DNA from 2 places in the Angustibacter sp. Root456 genome. Region 2 is predicted to be linked to the other one. Evidence: riboswitches for the same ligand, from Rfam matches in the RefSeq annotation. Region 2 holds a riboswitch; the other holds the start of a gene.

Region 1 (10,833 bases), on a different contig from region 2:
TCGTCGACGAACACCGAGCCGTAGATGTGCGTGAACCAACCCACGAGCGACTTGTTGCCGACGTCGACGAGCTGGCCGTCGTGCACCTCGACCTGGAAGGCCCACAGGATGTAGTCCTGGTCGTCGTCCCAGACGGTCAGCGAGTACGTGCCGTCGGGGACGTTCTTGATGTCGAACGAGCCGTCGACAGCGCCGCGACCGAGGTAGACCTCCGCGTCACCGGCGTCGAGGTCGGACAGCGCGATCCAGGGACGGCGGATCGGACCGCCGATCTTGGCTCCGGCGAAGCCGGTCTCGGGGACGACCTGGCCGTTCTGGCCACCGACGTACGGCAGCGCGGCCACGGCCACGCCCTTGATCTCACCCGTGGGGGCCGGCTGACCGGCAGCGGGCGCCGCCAGCGCCATCTGCTTGGAGAACCCGAAGTGCACGTACGGCACCAGCTCGGCACCCTTGGTCTGCTCGGTGTCGAAGCCGGTCTCGCCCTCCTGCTGCCAGATGTCGTAGTCGTGGCCGCCCTCGAGCGTGGTCGTCTGCACCCACCCCTGTCCGGCAGGCGGGGAAACCGTTGCGGCGTAGCGGTTCGGGCCGAGATTGGGGATCACGATCTGGCCGTCGGCGTCACTGACGCACTTGCCGGTCGACTTCGTGGTGTCGACCCGCGGCTTGCCCGCGGCGTTGAACAGGATCGGTCGCGTCGCGACCCCGCCGGCGTGCAGGTAGACGGTGCACAGCGGGTTGCCGTAGTAGTCGGTCGACACCGGCCCGAGGACGTCGGTGAGGTTCGCCGTGAAGCCGGCCAGCCCCTGCTCCGCGTCGACCTCGTACGTGCCGTCGACCGGCGCGTTGTCGTTGAACACCTGCAACCGGATCGTCTGCAGCGGAAGGGGAAGCGGCTGCATCTTCACGACGACCTGCTGAGCCGAGCCCGAGGTGACCGTGAAGTGCGCGCCGTCGATCTTGTAGCCGTCGGCCGTGAGCGAGATGAGGTACTTGCCGACAGGGAGGCCCGGCAGGGCGACGCTGTCGTTCAACGTCGTCTCGTCGCCTTGGGCGACGATCGGCGCGTAGCCGGGCGTCGTGCGCACCGACGGCCACTGGCAGGTGTCAGCGAACTTCGGGTCGCTCGCCAGCCCCGGCAGACAGTGCTCGGGCGCGTCCTTCGTGTTGCCGACGTCCTCCGCGTTGATCAGCCACTTGTAGGTGGTGACGGCATCACCCTCGTGCACGAAGCCCGGGCCGGTGTTGACCGACCGCGCGCTCTGCACGTGCAAGGTGATGCTGCCCGGATCGACGGGGTCAGCCGCCTTCGCCGTCTGCGCCAGCCGCGGCAGCGTCAGCTGCCCGACACACAGCGCGAGTACGGCGAGGGTGATGACCACGGCCCGCAGACGGGTGACACGACGTCCCATGACGACCTCCAAGACGGGAACTCTGCGTCGAGGGTCGAGCCAGCAGGGGGCGGTCGTCCGGCACAGGACAGCCGCATCACGGAACGCTCATGAAGCGCCATCCAGCCGTCATCTCCCATCACGCCGCCGTCACGAGACGTGACGGCGCTCGTCATCCAGGCGTCATGGGCGGCCGGGCCAAAGGCGGTCAAAGCGGTGCGGACACGATCAGCGAGCGCGCCACTTTCGCTGTTTTGGTGGCGCGCGGGCGGCCAACTGCCCATCCTCGAAGTCGCTGCGCTGCAGCAGAGGGGAGGGCAACATGGCCAAGGTCATGGTCGTCGACGATGAGCCGCGGATCCGCACGTACCTGCACCGCGCGCTGTCCGGTCAGGGGCACGTCGTGCACGAAGCGGCTGACGGTGAGGCCGCGCTCGAGCACCTCGCACAGCACCACGTCGACCTCGTACTCCTCGACCTCGCGATGCCCCGGCTGGGTGGTCTCGGGGTGCTCTCGCTCCTGCGTCAGCGAGAGGACAGCCCGCCCGTCATCGTCCTGTCGGCGGTCACCGACATCTCGGCGCGCGTTCAGGCGCTCGATCGGGGTGCCGTCGACGTCGTCGGCAAGCCGTTCTCGACCGCCGAGCTGACGGCGCGCATCCGGCGCCACCTGCACCAGCACCCCGCTCCCCCGCGTGGAGAGAACCGGTATCTCGAGGTCGGCGGCGTGCAGCTCGACCTGCACCGGCGGCGAGCGACGACCGCCGCCGGCTCCGTGAGCCTCACCGAACGCGAGTTCGCGCTGCTGGCTCACCTGATGCGTCGGTGTGGCGACGTGTGCACGCGCGAGGAGCTCCTGCACGACGTCTGGGGCCTGGACTTCGACCCCGGCAGCAACGTCGTCGACGTCTGCGTCCGCCGACTGCGCCACAAGCTGAGGCCGGACCCGCCCATCGAGACGGTGCGCGGCGTGGGCTACTGCGTCTACGACCGGTGATGCCATGACCTCGACATCGGGGAGCCCCCTCGACACGGCCACAGCGGCGGTCAACGCCCGCGAACCGGCGTGGCGGGCCCGCCTCATCCCTGCGTGGGCGGTGTGGGCGACGCTGTGCACGTTCGCGATGCTCGTGCTGCCGGGGCAGGAGACCATCCCCTACCACCTGGGCTGGGCCGGTTTCGCGCTCGCCTACGGCCTCGCCACCTGGCATCGCTGGCAGCTGGTGGCGGCCCTCGCGGGCTACACCGTGGCGAGCGGCGTGGTGCTCACCCGCAGCTCCCTTGTCGGCAACGTCGAGTGGCAGGAGACCAACGAGATCCCGCTGATGTTCGCCCTGGCCCTGCTGATGGTGTGGCACGTCCACCGTCGCCAGGAGGCCCTGAGCCACGCCAGGGTGCTCGCCGAGCGCGACATCCAGGCGGCTCGCGACCGCGAGCGCCTCATGCGCCTCACCTCGCACGAGCTGCGCACCCCGCTCACCATCGCTCGCGGCTACGTCGAGCTGCTGCAGGAGCGCGTGACCGACTTGGAGGACCAGCAGGACCTCGCAGTGGCCGCCGACGAGCTCGACCGGCTCTCACGGGTCAGCGACCGGCTGATCCGGATGATCCGGTTGCAGGACGACACGGTCACCGAGGACGTCGACCTCGACCGCGTCCTGTCGCAGGCCGTCGAGCGCTGGCGCATCGTCGCCGACCGCCACTGGGTGCTGAAGTCCCGGCTGGGCCACTGCCACGGCTCGGCGGAGCGCCTGCGCACCTGCCTGGACACGCTCATCGAGAACGCGCTGCGCTACACGGTGCCGGGCGACACGATCCGCCTGCTCGGCGTGCGCCGTGAGGCGGAGTTCGTCGTCGCGGTGCTGGACTCCGGCACGGGACTCACCGACAGCCAGATCATGGCGATCAACGCCGGTGAGCAACCGCAGCAGGCTGAGACGCCGCTCGGCTCGGTCGACCGGCTGGCCGGCACCGGTCTGGGCTTGGGCATCGTGCGCCAGATCGCACACGCACGCGGTGGTTCCCTCTACGCCTCCCGTGCACCCGAGGGTGGCGCCGCGCTCTCGGTGACCTTCCCCGTGAACTTCCCCGTCGCGGCCGTGGGGCGCCTCACCGTGCCCGACCTGCCCAACCTTCTCGGCACGCGCGTGCCGCGGCAGACGGGGTCACCGTCATCGGTGCTCGACGGCTGAGGTCGGGTCAGCCGACCAGCAGCGGCGTCGCGGCGACGAACCCGGCGAGGGCGAGCAGGACGGTGTCGCGGCCCCCCCAGTGGGGTGCGCGCGCCCAGGTGCGCTGGTGCGCCGTGGCGAACCCCCGGGCATCCATCGCGAGCGCCAGCTGCCCCGACCGACGCAGCGTGTGCACGAGCAGCGCGAAGGTGAGCGAGCCGACGTGCTTGGCCCGTGACCACGCAGAGCGGGTGGGACCCAGCCCGCGCACGTGGCGCACGCGGTCGAGCGTCGTCCACGTGGTCGAGAGCTCTTCGAGCTGTTGCAGCGCTGCCACGGACGCGACGACGGCCCGGGCCGGCAAGCGCAGCCACTGCGCCAGCTCGTCCCCCAGCCGGCTCGGGTCGACCCACGTCGCGACGAGCGACGCCGGCAGCACCAGCGCGAGGATCCGCAGTCCGGCGCCGAGCGCCGTGGCGGCGTCGTTGCCGGCGAACCACCAGCTCGAGGCGCCGAGCGACGCGGCGGCCAGGAGGCCGGGCGTGAGGCGGCGCAGGGCCTGGACCGGGCGGGCCACCGCGAGCGGCGCGAGCAGCAGCTCGGCCGCCACCATCACCAGCCCGTCGCGCAGGTCGTGCACCTGCGTCGAACCGACCACGGCCAGGGCTGCGGCCGACAGCAGCGCGAGCGGTGAGCAGCGGGCGCTCGGCGGCCAGCTCATGACGGCACCACCGCGAGGTCGGGCACGTCAGCACCCAGGTGCACCGCGCTGGTGCAAGTCGCTGCCCCGACGGCGGCCAGCAGGTCGCCGTCATGGGTGGCCAGCGCCACGGCCGAACCGTCTGTGACCGCCTGGAGCACCGTCTCGAGCACGGCCCTCCAGGTGCTGCGGTCCTGGCCCACCGTGGGCTCGTCGAGCAGCAGGACGTCGGGCCCGTGCACGAGCGAGGCCGCGAGGCCCAGCCGCCGCTGCTCCCCGCCAGACAGGTAGTGCGGGTCGGTGTCGACGAGGCGCGCGAGGCCGAGCGTCTCGAGCAGGGCGTCGGCGCGCTGCTCCATCGCGGCGGCCGGACGCCCCAGCGCCCGGGACGTCGCGAGCACCTCGTCGCGCACGGTGCGTGCGACGAGCGCGTGCTCGGGCGCCTGCGGCAGCCAGGCGACTCGCGCCGCCAGCTCACGCGAGCGCCAGCGATGCGGTCGCCGCTCGCGACGCGGGGCCCACTCGGCGTCCGCGAGCAGCTCACCGGAGGTCGGTGCGGCGAGCCCGGCGAGCACGCCGAGCGCCGTCGACTTGCCCGCGCCGCTGCGTCCGGTGACGGTCGTGACCACACCGCGGACGAGGCTCGCGTCGAACGGGCCGACCCCTGCCGCCGGGCCGCGCCCGCGCCCGCTGCCGGGGCGAGCGACGACGTCGCGGGCCCTGAGCAGGCAGGCGCCGGGCGCTGTGGCGACGACCTCCGGGACCACGGGGGCCACGTCGTCGACCCACAGGCCCGCCCCGCGCAGCTGGTCGGCGGCGTCGGCCAGCACCCGGGCAGGCGCGCCGTCGGCCACCACACCGCCGGCGGAGCCCAGCACCACGAGGCGGTCGACGTGGTCGAGCCACGGCGCCATGCGGTGCTCGACCACCACGAGGGTGCAGCCGCTGCGCTCGGCCACCGCCAGCACCGCCTCGCGCACGCGGGCGGCGTTGGTGGCGTCCAGCATCGCTGCCGGCTCGTCGAGCAGCAGCAGGCCCGGGCGCAGCGCGAGGGCACCGGCGAGCGCCAGCCGCTGGCCCTCACCGCCCGACAGCGCCGCGGTCGGCCGGTCGGCGGCGTAGGGGAAGGCGCTGCGCCGCAACGAGTCCTCGACGCGCGCCCAGATGTCGTCCCGCGACAGTGCGAGGTTCTCGGGGCCGAACGCCGTGTCGCGTCCGACCCGGTCGGCGACCACGGCGGCGCTGGGGTCCTGCAGCAGCAGGCCGGTGACGCCGTCGACCTGCACCTCGCCGGCCAGCTCGCCGTCGTCGGCCGACAGACGCCCCGCCAGGGCACGCAGCAGCGTCGACTTGCCGGCCCCGCTCGGCCCGGCGAGCACGATGCGCTCGCCGGGCTCGAGCCGCAGATCGATCTGGTCGAGCACGCGGTCGCGGCGTCCCCACGGCCGCCACGTGAGACCGCGGACGTCGACGCTGGCGCCGCTCACCGCGCGGAGGTGGTGTTCCGCTGCAGCTCTGCGTCGCGGGCGCGGGCCTGCTCGCGTCCGGCCGGGAAGGCCGCCAGGGCGCCCGAGCGGGTCAGCGCCCGCACGATCAGCCAGCCGAGCAGTCCGGCCAGCAGCACGCCCGAGAGCATGAAGGTCACCAGGTAGAGCACCGTGCCGCCCGCGCCGAAGGTCGTGGCGTAGTCGTAGGTGAAGTACTCGTACGCCGTCTCGAGCGTTGCCGCGAGCGCGGCGCTGAGCGCAGCCACGCCCGGGCCGAACCGGCGGAACAAGAAGATGGCCAGCACGATCTCGACGCCCAGGCCCTGCAGCAGCCCGGACACGAGCGTCGCGACGCCCCACTGGTTGCCGAGCAGGTACTCGACGTTGGCGGCCACGAGCTCGGCGAGCAGGGCGGCGCCGGGACGCCGGACGACGAGCCCACCGACGACGCCGGCCAGCAGCCACGGGCCGCCCAGCAGACCCCCGAGCGCCGGGACGGCGGTGAACGCGGGGCTCACGACGGTGTACGCCGCCGACCAGCCCCAGTAGGCGACACCGAACGCGACACCCAGCATCGCGGCGGTGACGAGGTCGACGGTGCGCCAGCGGGTGAGCTCGCCCAGCGACGGACGTGAGGTGACAGCGGGTGCCGTCATGGTGTGGAACCTCCTACGTTGCAGCAGGAGGGGTACCGCCGTGGCGGCACGTGCTCGACGCACCGACACGGCGGTCGAGATTCCCGACTCCCTCCACCGGTGCTAACCGGATCAGGTTCGAGGGTCTGCGGTTGCCCGCACTCTCAGCGCCTGGTGGCGCTCCCCTGTCGTGTGATCCCACGCTACACCGGTGTGACGGTCCGGTCGACCGTCCGGTCGACCGTCCGGTCGACTGCGCCGACGGGTGGCTGCCCGGCGTCCGGTGGGGCAGGCTGGCGGCATGGGTGCAACGACGTGGAAGATCCTCGGTACCGGCGGCGCGGTGGTCGCCGGCATCGCCGCACGCAACCTGCTCACCACGGGCTGGAAGGCGGCGACGGGCTCGGCCCCTCCCACCAACCCCGAGCACCCCGACGTCGAGTGGCACGAGGCCGTGCTGTGGGCCGTGCTCAGCGGCGCCGTGATCGGTGTGGCGCGCATGCTGGCCACGCGCAAGGCTGCCGAGTACTACCGCAACTCCACCGGGCACCTGCCGCCCGACATGGCCGAGGTGCAGTGAGCGCCCCTCCCCGTTGATCACGTTCAGTGGGCGACACCCCGCTTGTCGAGGGTTGCACCCCTCGACAAGCGGACGCGACCCTCGAGGAGCAGCGGACTAGAGGTCGAGCGCGCGCGCCAGCGGGACGCCCGGACGGTAGGCCAGGTGCCGGTACGTCGGCGCCTCCAGCACCGCGAGGTCGGCCCGAGCACCCACGCCCAGGTGGCCGACGTCCGGACGCCGCAGCGCCAGGGCACCCCCGGCCGTGGCCGCCCACAGCGCCTCGGCCGGTGACAGCCCCATCTCGCGCACCGCGAGCGCGATGACGAACGGCATCGACGAGGTGTAGCAGCTGCCCGGGTTGCAGTCGGTGGCGAGGGCCACCACCACGCCCGCGTCGACGAGGGCGCGGGCATCCGGGTACGGCGAGCGGGTCGAGAACTCGACGCCGGGCAACAGCGTCGCCACCGTGCCGTCGCGCCCGGGCGCGGGGCTCGCGCCGGCGAGCGCGTCGACGTCCGCCGCGCTCAGGTGCGTGCAGTGGTCGACGCTCGCCGCACCGAGATCGACGGCGAGCCGGACGCCGGGCCCCGCCGAGAGCTGGTTGCCGTGCACCCGAGGCAGCAGCCCCGCCGCCATGCCGGCGGTGAGCACCACGCGCGCCTCGTCGCCGTCGAAGGCGTGCGGGCTCGCGGGCTCGCAGAAGACGTCGACCCACCGGGCGAGCGGCGCGCAGGCCGCCAGCATCGGGCCAGTGACCAGGTCGATGTACGCGCGCCGGTCAGCGCCCGCCGGCACGACGTGGGCGCCGAGGAACGTCGTCTCGTCGGTGATCTCACGGGCGATGCGCAGGCTGCGCGCCTCGTCGGCCACCGTGAGGCCGTAGCCGCTCTTGACCTCGAGGGTCGTCGTGCCCTGGGCGCGCATCTCGGCCTGCAGCGCGCGGGCGCGAGCCAGCAGCAGCTCGTCGGGAGCGGCGCGCGTGGCGGCGACGGTCGTGGCGATGCCGCCGCCGTCGTAGGGCGTGCCGGTCATCCGCGCCTCGAACTCTCGCGAGCGGTCACCGGCGAAGACGAGGTGGCTGTGCGAGTCGACGAAGCCCGGGACGACGGCGCGGCCGGCGAGGTCGAGGTGCTGATCGGCGTCAGGTGCCTGGCGCTGCGGCCCGACCCAGGCCACCGTGGCGCCCTCGACCACCACGGCGGCCTGCTCGATCACCCCCAGCGGCGAGCCGTCACCGAGGCTGGCGTCGTTCGTGACCAGCTCGCTGATGCCCGTGAGCAGCACGCTCGACATCTCAGTCCTCCCACAACGGCGCGATGGCCTCGGCCAGCAGGCGGCCGACGTCACCGAGCACGTGACGTCCGTCGGAGACCACCGTGCGCCCGGCGTTCACCACCGTGTGGACGTCGGACGCCGTGGCACCGTAGATGGCTTGCGGCACAGCGGTTCCCGCGGTGCGTACGGTGTCGAGCCGCACGGCCACCAGGTCGGCCGGAGCCCCGACTGCGATGCGGCCAGCCTCGGGCCAGCCCAGCGAGGCGTGGCCGTTCACGGTGAGCGCCTCGACCAGCTGAGCGGGCGTGAACACCCCGCGTTCCAACGAGAACAGCCGCTCATGCATCTCCAGCGCGCGCGCCTCCTCCAGCAGGTCGACCACGGCGTTCTGGTCGCTGCCGAGGCACAGGGGGCTTCCGTGCTCGGCCATGAGCTTGGCGGGCCCGATGCCGTCGGCGAGGTCGCGTTCGGTGGTCGGGCACAGGCACACGGACGTGCCCGTGCTGCCGAGCAGCTCCATGTGCGGCGCGACGGTGGCGTGCACGACGGTGGTGCGCGGACCGAGGGCGTCCGCACCGGCCAGCAGCTCGGTGGGCGAGCGGCCGTAGAACGCCAGTGCCGCCTCGTTCTCGGCGAACTGCTCGGACAGGTGGGCGTGCAGCGGGCGGTCGGGAAAGGCCTGCGCGACGTCGGCGAGCTCGAGCCGGGGCACCGCCCGCACCGAGTGGATCGCCGCGCCGACGCGAAAGCTGTCGTCCGCCCTCAGGCGCGCCACGCGATCAGCCCACCGCGCGCTCGAACCGTCCGAGAAACGTTGCTGCACAGGGTCGGGCCGGGTGTGACCCTCAGCCGTGAGCCCACCGGCGAGGTAGCACGTGTCGAGCAGCGTGATGCGCAGCCCGGCCTCGCGCGCGGCCTGCCGCAAGGCCTCCGCCATCGCGTTCGGGTCGTCGTACGGTGTGCCGCCGGGACCGTGGTGCAGGTAGTGGAACTCGCCGACGCACGTGACTCCGGCCAAGACCATCTCGGCGTAGACCGCGCGGGCGAGCGCCAGGTAGGACTCCGGATCGAGCCGCTCGGCGACGCGGTACATGCGCTCGCGCCACGTCCAGAACGTGCCTCCCATGTCGTGGGTCCGGCCGCGCAGGGCCCGGTGGAAGGCGTGCGAGTGGGCGTTGGCGAAACCCGGGAGCACGAGCCCGGCCAGCCGGACGTCGTCCGGCTGCGGCGCCGCACTGCGCTCGACGGCGGCGATGACACCACCCTGCGCTGTCACCCGCACCCCCGCGACGGGCGCGTCCCCGAGCCAGGCGTGCTCGCACCACCACGACGTCATGAGGCCAGATCCTCCAGCACCCGGGTGAGCGCGCGCACACCAGCGAGGCAGTCGTCGAGCTCGGCGTGCTCGTGCGGCGAGTGCGAGACGCCAGTGGGGTTGCGCACGAACAGCATGGACGTCGGCACGCCGGCCTCCGCCAGCACTCCGGCGTCGTGCCCGGCGCCGGTCTCGATGACCGGGACGTCGCCGAGCGTGCGGGACAGCCGGCGGGTCAGGTCGATGTCGAAGGGCGTGCGCGGGGTCCAGGACTCTCGCTCGGCCTCGCCGTGCTCGGCAGCCAGGTCGGCGACCAGCGACCGCACCGCGTCCTCGTCGGGACCGCGCGCGTCGAGCCAGGCCTGCACGAGCGACGGGATCGCGTTGACTCCGTTGGGTTGCACGATCACCTTGCCGACAGTGGCGAGAGCGTCGTGGCGCTCGGCCGCCGACCGCGCGCCGGTCACGAGGGCGGCTAGGGCGAGCATCGGGTCGTTGCGGTCGGCGAGCCGGGTCGTGCCGGCGTGGTCGGCGCGGCCGGCGAGGTCGAACCGCCAGCGGCCGTGCGGCCAGATCGCGGCGCCGACGCCCACCGCGTCCCCGGTGTCGACGAGTGCGCGGCCCTGCTCGACGTGCAGCTCGACGAACTGGCCGACGCGCGCGAGCGCCTGCGGGTCGGCCCCGAGCTGCTCGGGGTCGCGGCCGGCGGCGCGCACCGCCTCGGCCATGGACACGCCGTCGGCGTCGGTGAGGCGACGGGCGCGGTCGGCGTCGAGAGCGCCGGTGAGCAGCCGCGAGCCGGCGCAGGCGATGCCGAACCGAGCACCCTCCTCGTCGCCGAAGCACACCACCGAGATGGGCACACTCGGCGTGAAACCGTTGCCGCGCAATGTCTCCACCGCCGCGAGGGACGACACCACTCCGAGCGGGCCGTCGAAGGCGCCGCCCTCGGGCACCGAGTCGAGGTGGCTGCCGACGACCACGCCCGGGCCGTCGCGGTCGGGGTGACCCCACCAAGCCCACAGGTTGCCGGCGCGGTCGGTGACGACGTCCAGGCCCAGGCCTTGCGCCGTGCCGACGAACCACTCGCGCAGCGTGGCGTCCTCACGCGTCCAGGCGAACCTGCGGTACCCGCCCGACGCGGTGCGCCCGATCGGCGCCAGGTCATCCCACCACGTCTCGAAGCTTCCGGTGCTCCCACTCACGCCCCCCACCCTCCCGTGATCATGCACGCCAGCGCACCTCCCCTCCCGTGATCATGCACGTCAGCGCACGGGCACTGCGCTGGCGTGCATGA
Region 2 (10,833 bases):
CGGTGGTGTAGGCCAGGACGACGAACCCGGCCGCGACGAGCCGCTCGGCGCCGTCGAGCAGCTCGACCGGGTCGGGCAGCTGCAGCCGGTCGTCGGCCACGATCTCGAGCTTGACCCAGTCGGTGCCGACGAGCTCTCGGCCCAGCTCGGCCGTCAGGAGCGCCTCGGCCGCGGTGCGGCAGCCGGCCGTGTTCGGCACCACGTGCAGCCCGCGAGCCCGCGCCACGTCGAGCACCGAGCGCGCGCCCGTTCCCCCCGAGGCACCCGTCGGCACGCGCCGGATCGCCACGGTCGTGAGCTCGGTGCCTGACGCCGCCAGCGCCTCGTCGAGCACCTCCAGGCTCGGGGCGCCGCCGGTGCCCAGCACCAGTCGCGAGGTGAGGGGGCGCCCGGCGATGGTCAGGACGTCGCCCGGCGTCGGCTCAGCCACCCTGCACCGCCGTGACGATCTCGACGACGTCGCCGGCGCGCACCGTCGTGACCGGCCAGGCGCTGCGCGCTACGACCGACGCGTTGAGCGCCACGGCGATGCCCGCCGGGTCGGTGCCCGCGCTGCGGACGACGTCGGCCAGCGCGGCGCCGGCCCCGACGGGCACCGGGTGGCCGTTCACGGTGACGGTGCCGTCAGGTGATGGTCGGTCGGTCATGCGTGGGCCTCCTGGAGGGTGAAACGGCGTGGACCGAGCTGTTGCCACAGCGCCGACGGCGGATGGCCCGCGACCTGTCTGGCCACCTCTTCCCCGGTGACGCCGCTGAGCAGGATCCCGTTGCGGTAGTGGCCGGTGGCGACGAACAGCCCGGGCACCGCCGACCAGCCGACGACCGGCGCGTTGTCGGGAGTCCCTGGGCGCAGCCCGGTCGACACCTCCGCGAGCGCCAGCTCGTCGACGATCGGCAGCACCTCGTGGGCGTCGCGCAGCAGGCCGCGCACCGCGGCGACGACCACCGTGTCGTCGAGGCCCTGGTGCTCGACGGTGGCGCCCACGACGAGCTCGCCGTCGGCGCGGGGCACGAGGTAGACCTCGCGGCCGTGCACGAGCGCCCGCACGGTGTGGGTGAGGGCCGGCGGTCCGTGACGGCCGGGCTGGGGGCGTAGCCGCAGCACGTGGCCCTTCACCGGCACCACGGGTGGCAGGGCGTGCTCGGGCACGCCGTCGACGACACTGCTGCGCGCCCCTGCGGCCAGCACCACGACGTCGGCGCGCACCTCGTCGACTCCCACGGCCACCCCGACCGCCCGCCCCGCGTCGACCTGCAGCCGTGCCGGGCCGCCAGTCAGCATCTCGGCGCCCGCCGCGCGAGCCTGGGCGCGTAGCGCGGCGCGCACGGCGCGGTTGTCGACCGACAGGTCGTCGGCGGCCAGCAGCGCGCCGCCCACCGACGCCGCGAGGAAGGGCTCGCGCTCGCGGGTGTCGCGCCGCGTGAGCTGCTCGGTGCGCAGTCCGAGACCGTCGCGGTAGGTGGTGAGACGAGCCAGCTCCGCGCGGTCGTCGGCGGTGAGCCCGACGCTGAGCGTGCCCTCGTGCCGCACCGGGACGACCTCGCTGCCGCCGAGCTCGTCGACGTACGACGGGTAGGTGGCGACCGCGTGACAGGCCAGTCGCAGCAAGGGCTCCTCGCCGAACGCGGCCTCGGTGACCGGGGCGAGCATGCCCGCCGCCACGTCGCTGGCCGCGGGGCCGCCGTCGTCGACCACCGTCACCTCGGCTCCCTGCTGGGCGAGCCGCCAGGCGCACGACAGGCCGATGACGCCGGCACCGATGACGACGACGTCCACGGCGGTAGCTCCCTTCGCCGGCATGACCCGGAGCAGGTTCGACGGTCGGTGCGGGCGCACCCTCTCAGCCCGTGCGGGCTCCCGTGCTTCGAGGCCGACCCTAGCGCCTGGTTGGATCGGCGCGTGACCCGCACCGAGACCGAACCCAGGCCGCGCACCGCTCGATCGCGTCGACTCGACGCGGCGAGGCTCTACCTGTGCACCGACGCCCGACGCGAGCGCGGCGACCTCGAGCCGTTCCTCGACGCCGTCCTCGGCGCCGGCGTCGACGTCGTGCAGCTGCGCGAGAAGCACCTGGAGGCCGCCGAGGAGCTCGACCTGCTGGCGACCTTCGCGGCGGCCTGCCGGCGCCACGGTGCGTTGCTCGCGGTCAACGACCGCGCCGACCTGGCGGTGACCGCGGGCGCCGACGTCCTGCACGTCGGGCAGCGCGACCTCACGCCGGCGCAGGCGCGCGCGGTGGTCGGGCCGGACGTGATCATCGGTCGCAGCACGCACGACCCTCAGCAGGCCGCGCAGGCCGCCGACGACCACGACGTCGACTACTTCTGCACCGGGCCGGTCTGGACCACGCCCACCAAGCCGGGGCGGGCGGCGACCGGGCTCGACCTGCCGCGAGCCGCGGCGGCCGCCGAGCCGGCGAAGCCGTGGTTCGCCATCGGCGGCATCGACGAGCGGCGGCTGCCGGAGGTGCTGGCGGCGGGCGCGCGGCGGGTCGTCGTCGTCCGCGCTGTGACGCAGGCGGTCGACCCGGCTGCGGCCGTCCGCGCGCTGCGGGCGCACCTGACCCCCTGAGGGTCGCGGTCGCGACCCTCGCTACGGTGGCTGGCAGTGACACGGGGTGCTCCGTCGCGGAGCTGAGATGAGACCCGTCGAACCTGATCTAGCTAGGACTAGCGAAGGGATCGTCACGCGATGACGCGTACTGCCACACCCACCCGACCCGTCAGCGTGCTGGCCGTTGCCGGCAGCGACCCCAGCGGGGGAGCGGGCATCCAAGCCGACCTGAAAACCGTTGCCGCGCATGGCGGTTACGGCATGAGCGCCATCACGGCACTCACCGCGCAGAACACCCAGGGCGTGCGTGCCGTGCACGTTCCCCCGGCGAGCTTCCTGCGCGAGCAGCTCGACGCGCTGTCCGACGACGTGCGCATCGACGCGGTGAAGATCGGCATGCTGGGCACCGCCGAGGTCGTCGACGTGGTGGCCGACTGGCTCGCGCGCCAGGCCCCGCGGTACGTCGTCCTCGACCCCGTGATGGTCTCGCAGTCCGGTCACCGGCTGCTGCCCGCGGACGCCGTCAGCGCGCTGCGCGACCGGCTGCTCGAGTGCGCCGACGTCGTGACGCCCAACCTGCCCGAGCTGGCCGACCTGCTCAGGTGCGCCGAGGCGACGTGCTGGCAGGACGCGCTGACCCAGGGCCGTGAGCTGGCCCGCCGCCACCAGGTGCACGTGCTGGTGAAGGGCGGCCACCTCGGTGGCCCGCTCAGCCCCGACGCCCTCGTGGACGCCGACGGCACGGTGCACGAGCTGCGCGGCCACCGGGTCGCCACGCCGCACACGCACGGCACCGGGTGCACGCTGTCGACCGCGGTGGCGACCCTGCGGCCCAGCCGCCCGAGCTGGTACGAAGCCGTGCGTGACGCCAAGGCGTGGCTGGCCGGCGCGATCGAGGCCGGTGCGGGACTCGAGATCGGGCAGGGCGCCGGGCCGGTCGACCACCTGCACGACACCGTGCCGTCGTCCGGGCGGTCCTTCACGACGCAGGCGTGGGACGCCACCGCCGCGGTGCGCGCCGCGATCGACGACCTGCCGTTCGTGCAGGCGCTGGCCGACGGCACGCTGCCCGAGCCGGTGTTCGCCGAGTACCTGCGCCAGGACGGGCTCTACCTGCAGCAGTACGCCCGGGCCCTGGCGACGCTGGCCGCGCTCGCCCCGGACGCTGACCAGCAGCTGTGGTGGGCGCAGTCGGCCCAGCAGGCCCTCGCCGTCGAGCGCCAGCTGCACGAGTCCTGGGTCGACGTGCCGGACGCCGACCCGGCCCTCGACGTGCCGGCGGCCTCGGCCGCCTGCACCGCCTACACCTCCTACCTGCTCGCCGTGGCCCAGCGCGGCGACTACGCCGAGCTGCTCGCCGCCGTCCTGCCGTGCTTCTGGGTGTACGCCGACGTGGGGGAGCGGCTGCTCGAGCGCACGCGCGACCAGCCCGACCACCCCTACCGGCGCTGGATCGACCAGTACGGCGACACCGCCTTCGCCGCTCGCACGATCGAGGCGCGCGAGATGGCCGACCGGGCGGCGGCGTGCTCGGGCCCGGCCACCCGCGCGCGTATGCTGGAGGCGTTCGGGACGGCCACGCGCTACGAGTGGATGTTCTGGGACGCCCCCTGGCAGGGGGTGCACTGGCCGGTTTGACCCGGCCCCGCGCCCCTGCGGTACCCTGATGAGTCGGTGCGCTCCGCGCGCGCCTCCCTGTGCTCGCCTCTCGTGCGGCTTCGCCGCTGGTGGCGCGCGCCTGGGCCCTTAACGAACGTCGAGAGAAGTGAGCTTCACGTGTACGCGATCGTCCGCGCTGGCGGCCGTCAGGAGAAGGTGTCCGTCGGCGACGTCCTGGTCATCGACAAGGTCGAGGGCAAGGCGGGTGACACCCTCGAGCTGGCGCCCCTGCTGCTCGTCGACGGCGACACCGTGACCAGCGACGCCGCGAAGCTCGCCAAGGTCAAGGTCACCGCCGAGCTCGTCTCCCCGGAGAAGGGCCCCAAGATCACGATCATGAAGTTCAAGAACAAGACCGGTTACCGCAAGCGTCAGGGTCACCGTCAGCACCTCACCCGCGTCAAGGTCACCGGCATCGAGGCCTGAGCCTCCGCTCCGGCTCACTCCCAGGCCCTCCGTCCCCACAAGGCAGGCACTCTCATGGCACACAAGAAGGGCGCGTCGTCCACGCGCAACGGTCGCGACTCCAACGCCCAGCGCCTCGGCGTGAAGCGCTACGGCGGCCAGGTCGTCGGCGCGGGCGAGATCATCGTGCGTCAGCGCGGCACCCACTTCCACCCCGGTGTCGGTGTGGGCCGCGGCGGCGACGACACGCTGTTCGCACTGGTCGAGGGTGCGGTCACCTTCGGCACGAAGCGCGGTCGCAAGACCGTCAGCATCGTCCCGCAGGCCTGAGCGGCCCGCAGCAGACTGAACCTCGTCGAGGGGGTGGGCCGGTCACGGCCCACCCCCTCGACTCGTGTCCAGCCCCCACCGACTCCACCTGAAGGAGGTCACCGTGACGTCGTTCATCGACCACGTCGTTCTGCACGTCGCCGCTGGTGACGGTGGCAACGGCTGCGCCTCGATCCACCGCGAGAAGTTCAAGCCGCTCGGCGGCCCGGACGGCGGCAACGGCGGTCGCGGCGGCGACGTCGTGCTCGTCGTCGACCCCAACACCACCACGCTGCTCGACTACCACCACAGCCCGCACCGCAAGGCCAGCAGCGGCAAGGCCGGTCAGGGCTCGAACCGCGACGGCGCGGACGGCCAGGACGTCGTGCTCCCCGTGCCCGACGGCACCGTGGTGAAGTCCGCGGACGGCGAGGTGCTGGCCGACCTCGTGGGCGCCGGCACCCGCTTCGTGCTGGCGCGCGGCGGACGGGGTGGCCTCGGCAACGCGGCGCTGGCCTCGGCTCGGCGCAAGGCGCCGGGCTTCGCGCTGCTGGGTGAGCCCGGCGACGCCGGCGACATCGTCCTCGAGCTGAAGTCGCTCGCCGACGTCGCGCTCGTCGGCTACCCCAGCGCCGGCAAGTCGAGCCTGGTCGCAGCCATGTCGGCGGCGCGCCCCAAGATCGCCGACTACCCGTTCACCACGCTCGTGCCCAACCTCGGCGTCGTGCAGGCCGGTGACGTGCGGTTCACCATGGCCGACGTCCCCGGTCTGATCCCCGGTGCCAGCGAGGGCAAGGGGCTGGGCCTGGAGTTCCTGCGCCACGTCGAGCGGTGCTCGGTGCTCGTGCACGTCGTCGACTGCGCCACGCTGGAACCGGATCGTGACCCGCTCAGCGACCTCGACGTCATAGAAGCCGAGCTCGCGGCGTACACGGTCGACGAGACGCTGGGTGGGCGCCCGCTCACCGAGCGCCCGCGCGTCGTGGTGCTCAACAAGGCCGACGTGCCGGACGCCGTCGAGCTGGCCGAGATGGTGCGGCCCGACCTCGAGGCGCGCGGCCTGACGGTGCACGTCGTGAGCGCTGCGACCCACCAGGGGCTGCGCGAGCTGGGCTTCACGCTGGCCGGGCTGGTGGCCGCTGCGCGCGCCGAGCGGTCGATCGACGTCGCGCCGCGGGTGGTGCTGCGCCCCAAGGCGGTCGACGACACCGGGTTCGAGGTGGTCACCGAGGCCGGCGACGACGGCCCGCGGTTCCGCATCGTCGGCGAGCGCCCGCTGCGCTGGGTGCGCCAGACCGACTTCGCCAACGAGGAGGCCGTGGGCTACCTCGCCGACCGCCTCGCCCGCCTGGGCATCGAGGACGCGCTGTTCAAGGCCGGTGCGACGCCGGGCGCCGAGGTCGTGATCGGGCCGGGCGACGACGCGGTCGTCTTCGACTGGGAGCCCACCATGACCGCCGGCGCCGAGCTGCTCGCCGGGCCGCGCGGCACCGACCTGCGCCTCGGCACCGAGGACTCGCGTCCGACGCGCCAGGCCAAGCGCGAGGCCTTCGAGCGGCGCCGTTCGGCGCGTGACGCCGCCCGCGACGAGATCGCCGCCGAGCGGGCCGCCGGACGCTGGACCGACCCCGACGGCATCGACCACAGCGACGACCACTCCGGCGACCACAGCGACGACCACCCCGGCGACGGCTCCGAGCACTAGGCCCGACCCCGTGACCCCGCCTGCGCACCTGACGCGACGCGCCGACCTCGCGCGGGCTCAGCGCGTCGTGGTGAAGATCGGGTCGAGCTCGCTCACCACCTCCGACGGCCGGGTCGACGACGCGCGGGTGACGGCGCTGACGAGCGTGCTGGCGGCCCGCCGGGCGGCGGGCCTCGAGGTCGTGCTGGTGTCGTCAGGTGCCATCGCGGCGGGGCTGGAGCCGCTCGGCCTGCCCCGCAGGCCGCGCGACCTCGCCACGCAGCAGGCGGCGGCGAGCGTGGGCCAGGGCCTGCTCGTCGCGCGCTATGCCACGGCGTTCGCCGCGCACGGCCTCGGGGTGGGTCAGGTCCTGCTCACGGCCGAGGACGTCATCCGCCGCAGCCACTACGCCAACGCCCAGCGCACCCTCTACCGGCTGCTGCAGCTCGGCGTCGTGCCCGTCGTCAACGAGAACGACACCGTGGCCACCGACGAGATCCGGTTCGGCGACAACGACCGGCTCGCGGCGCTCGTCGCGCACCTCGTGCACGCCGACGCCCTGGTGCTGCTCACCGACGTCGACGCGTTGTACGACCGCGCGCCGAGCAGGCCCGGTGCCCAGCGCGTGGCCAGCGTGAGCCGGCCCGACGACCTCGACGGCATCGCGCTCGGGTCGTCCGGCAGCCGCGTCGGCACCGGTGGCATGGTCACCAAGGTCGAGGCGGCCGCCATCGCCACGACCGCCGGGATCGCGACGCTGCTCACCAGCGCCGAGCAGGCGGCAGACGCGCTGGCCGGTGCCGACGTCGGCACGTGGTTCGCGCCCACGGGCTCGCGGCGGGCCAGCCGCTTGCTCTGGCTGGCCCACGCCACCCGGCCGCGAGGTCAGCTCACCCTGGACGCCGGCGCCGTCGCGGCGGTGGTCGAGCGGCGCCTGTCGCTGCTGCCGGCCGGGGTCAGCGCCGTCACCGGGGAGTTCGCGGCAGGAGATCCGGTCGACCTGTGTGACGAAAACGGCCACGCCGTGGCCCGCGGACTGGTCAACTATGCAAGTGCAGAGCTCCCCGGTCTCCTGGGCCGTTCGACCCGAGAGCTGGCTCGTGAGCTCGGACCCGCGTACGAGCGCGAGGTCGTCCACCGCGACGACCTGGTGCTGCTGCGCTGACGCTGGAAGGAAGTGGCGGTGAAGGGCCTCGAGCAGGCGCCGGAGTCGGCGATGCCGCTGTGGCACGTGACCTTGACGGTCGCCGGCGAGCCGGTGCCGGCAGCGCAGCTACGGGACGCGCTCGAGCAGCTGGTGCACGAGCGGCCGTTTATGCTCGCCGTCCGCTACGCCGACGACCGCGCCGAGCTGCGGTACTGGGACGAGGCCGAGGACGTCGACGACGCGGCCGCCATGGCGCTGCGCATCTGGGCCGAGCACCGCGCGAGCTGCGGCCTGCCGCCCTGGCGCGTGGTCGGCGTCGAGGTGATCGATCGCGACACCGTGCACGCTCGCGGCGCGGACCGCCCGCAGACCCCGCTCATCGCCGCCGGCGTCACCCCCCTCTGACCACCCCGCCCTCCGGCCACCCCGCCCCCTGCGAAGTTGATCACGTTCAGTGGGCGACACTCCGCTTGCCCAGGGTTGCACCCCTCGACAAGTGGGCGGAACCCTCGACCAGCCTGTGGTCAGGCCCTTCGGTGCACCGCTGCCCGCGCGTAGCCTGGCTCGCATGGCGAGCACCTCTGAGCTGAGCCCCCCCGTCAGCCCGCCCGACGCCGGGTCGCGCGAGCAGGTGCTGGCCGCCTGCCGCGCGGCGCGCGAGGCCTCCCGCGCCGTCCGGCCGCTCACCCGCGCCGCCAAGGACGCCCTGCTGCTGGCGATGGCGGACGCGCTCGTGGCCGCCACCTCCGACGTCGTGGCGGCCAACGCCGCTGACCTCGAACGCGGCCGGCAGTCCGGCCTCACCGCCGGGCTGCTCGACCGGCTGCGCCTCGACGACGCCCGCGTGGTGGGCGTCGCCGACGCGCTGCGCGAGCTGGCCGCGCTGCCCGATCCCGTCGGCGAGGTGGTGCGCGGGCAGCGGCTCGCCAACGGCCTGGAGGTGCGCCAGACCCGCGTGCCCATGGGCGTCGTCGCGATGGTCTACGAGGCGCGCCCGAACGTCACGGTCGACGCCGCCGGCCTGGCGCTCAAGAGCGGCAACGCCGTGGTGCTGCGCGGCGGCTCGGCGGCCGAGCACACCAACCGCGGGCTGGTCGCGGTGCTGCGCCGCTGCCTGGCCGAGGCCGGTCTGCCGGCCGACGCCGTCACGCTGCTCGACGGCGGCGGCCGCGAGGCGGTGCACCACCTGATGACGGCGCGGGGGCTGGTCGACGTCCTGATCCCGCGCGGGGGAGCGGACCTGATCCGCACCGTCGTCGAAGGCTCCACGGTGCCGGTGATCGAGACCGGCGTCGGCAACTGCCACGTGTACGTCGACGCCGCCGCCGATCTCGACCAGGCCGTCGCCATAGCCTTGAACTCCAAGGTGCACCGCCCGAGCGTGTGCAACGCGGCCGAGAGCCTGCTCGTGCACCGCGACGTCGCCGACGCGTTCTTGGCCGCCGCGCTGCCGCGGCTGGTCGAGGCGGGTGTGCGGCTGCACGGCGACGACGCGACGCAGGCCTCGGCCACGACGTCCGGTGTCGTCGTGGAGCCGGCCACCGACGACGACTGGGCGCGCGAGTACCTCAGCCTCGACCTCGCGGTGCGCGTGGTCGGCTCGATCGACGAGGCGCTCGCGCACATCCGCCGCTGGTCGAGCGGGCACACCGAGGCGATCGTCACCCAGGACCTCTCCGCGAGCCGCCGCTTCGTCGCCGAGGTCGACGCCGCGGCGGTGATGGTCAACGCCTCCACGCGTTTCACGGACGGCGGTCAGCTGGGTCTCGGCGCCGAGATCGGCATCTCGACGCAGAAGCTGCACGCGCGCGGCCCGATGGGGCTCGCCGAGCTCACGACCACCACCTGGGTGGTCACGGGTGAGGGGCACGTCCGCAGCTGAGCACGGCCCCGGCCGCACCGAGTGGCGTCGCCGGGTCGTCGTCGACCGGCGACTGGCAGGATGGCCGACCGTGGAAGGCGCCGAAGTCCGCAAGCTGGCCGAGCTCGAGGACCACCACTGGTGGTACCGCGAGCGCCGGGTGCTGCTCGAGCGTGACCTGCGCGGTCTGCGCCCGGGCACCGCGCTGGACGTCGGAGCCGCCGGTGGCGGCAACACGCGGGTGCTGCGACGGCTGGGCTGGAACGCGATCGCGCTCGAGTACGGCCCGGAGGGCGCGCAGGTCGCCCACGAGCGCGGCCTGCCCACGCTGCGCGGTGACGCCACCGCCCTGCCGGTCGCGGACGCCTCGCTCGACCTCGTCGTGGCCTTCGACGTCCTCGAGCACCTCGACGACGACGACGCCGCGGTGCGCGAGGTGCGCCGGGTGCTGCGCCCGGGTGGGCGCTACCTGGTGGCCGTGCCGTGCGACCCGCGGCTGTGGTCGGCGCACGACGAGGCGGTGGGCCACGTGCGCCGCTACACCCGGGCCACGCTGAGCTCGCTGCTGGTGCGCGGGGGGTTCTCGCTCGGCCCGATGCGTTCGTGGAACGTGCTGCTGCGACCGGTGGTGTCGTTGCGCCGTCGCGCCAGCACGGGCAGCGACCTCGAGGCGCTGTCGCCCGTGGTCAACCTGGGCCTGCGCTCGATCATCACCGCCGAGCGCTACCTGCCGGTGCGCTCGCTGCCTGGGGTGTCGCTGATGGTCGAGGCCCGGCGTCCCTGACCGTCTGCGGTCGGCTGCTCGAGGGAGTCGTAGGCCACGAAGTACGAGGGCCGCCCCTGCAGCTGGGTGTACATGCGCCCGACGTACTCGCCGAGCACGCCCAGGGCCAGCAGCTGCACCGCGCCGACGGCCGCCACCACGACGAACGTGGAGGTCCAGCCGGGCGTGGTGTGCCCGGTGAGGAACGACACGAAGGCGTAGACCAGCAAGCCGACGGCCGCCACGCCACCGATCAGCCCGAACCAGGTCGCGAGGCGCAGGGGGGCGATCGAGAATCCCGTGATGCTGTCGAGGCTCAGTCGCAGCATCTTCGTGAAGGGGTACTTGGAGCGGCCCGCCGCCCGCGCCTCGCGCCGGTAGCCCACCGACGTGCTGGGAAAGCCGAGCGCCGGCACGACGAGCCGCAGCACCCTATGGTGCTCGGGCAGCA

What was found. Region 2 has a riboswitch for thiamine pyrophosphate ahead of thiO (glycine oxidase ThiO). Riboswitches for the same ligand answer to the same signal wherever they lie in the genome.
Region 1: another riboswitch for thiamine pyrophosphate. It lies ahead of ASD06_RS17645 (ECF transporter S component); the one in region 2 lies ahead of thiO (glycine oxidase ThiO).

Annotation. Positions count from the first base shown of each region.
Region 1 is NZ_LMER01000020.1:625,008-635,840, reverse strand. It holds gene ASD06_RS17670 (IPT/TIG domain-containing protein) at 1-1,412, opposite strand, end outside; gene ASD06_RS17665 (response regulator transcription factor) at 1,714-2,388, shown strand; gene ASD06_RS17660 (sensor histidine kinase KdpD) at 2,393-3,583, shown strand; gene ASD06_RS17655 (energy-coupling factor transporter transmembrane protein EcfT) at 3,591-4,283, opposite strand; gene ASD06_RS17650 (ABC transporter ATP-binding protein) at 4,280-5,749, opposite strand; gene ASD06_RS17645 (ECF transporter S component) at 5,746-6,405, opposite strand; TPP riboswitch at 6,477-6,581, opposite strand; gene ASD06_RS17640 (DUF4235 domain-containing protein) at 6,686-6,964, shown strand; gene hutI (imidazolonepropionase) at 7,061-8,239, opposite strand; gene ASD06_RS17630 (formimidoylglutamate deiminase) at 8,241-9,557, opposite strand; gene ASD06_RS17625 (allantoate amidohydrolase) at 9,554-10,741, opposite strand.
Region 2 is NZ_LMER01000003.1:41,122-51,954, forward strand. It holds partial or broken gene ASD06_RS19900 (thiazole synthase) at 1-430, opposite strand, end outside; gene thiS (sulfur carrier protein ThiS) at 423-647, opposite strand; gene thiO (glycine oxidase ThiO) at 644-1,777, opposite strand; TPP riboswitch at 1,770-1,872, opposite strand; gene thiE (thiamine phosphate synthase) at 1,901-2,572, shown strand; TPP riboswitch at 2,605-2,700, shown strand; gene thiD (bifunctional hydroxymethylpyrimidine kinase/phosphomethylpyrimidine kinase) at 2,693-4,192, shown strand; gene rplU (50S ribosomal protein L21) at 4,331-4,639, shown strand; gene rpmA (50S ribosomal protein L27) at 4,694-4,948, shown strand; gene obgE (GTPase ObgE) at 5,052-6,632, shown strand; gene proB (glutamate 5-kinase) at 6,643-7,776, shown strand; gene ASD06_RS04090 (hypothetical protein) at 7,795-8,163, shown strand; gene ASD06_RS04095 (glutamate-5-semialdehyde dehydrogenase) at 8,327-9,640, shown strand; gene ASD06_RS04100 (bifunctional 2-polyprenyl-6-hydroxyphenol methylase/3-demethylubiquinol 3-O-methyltransferase UbiG) at 9,711-10,403, shown strand; gene ASD06_RS04105 (glycosyltransferase family 2 protein) at 10,343-10,833, opposite strand, start outside.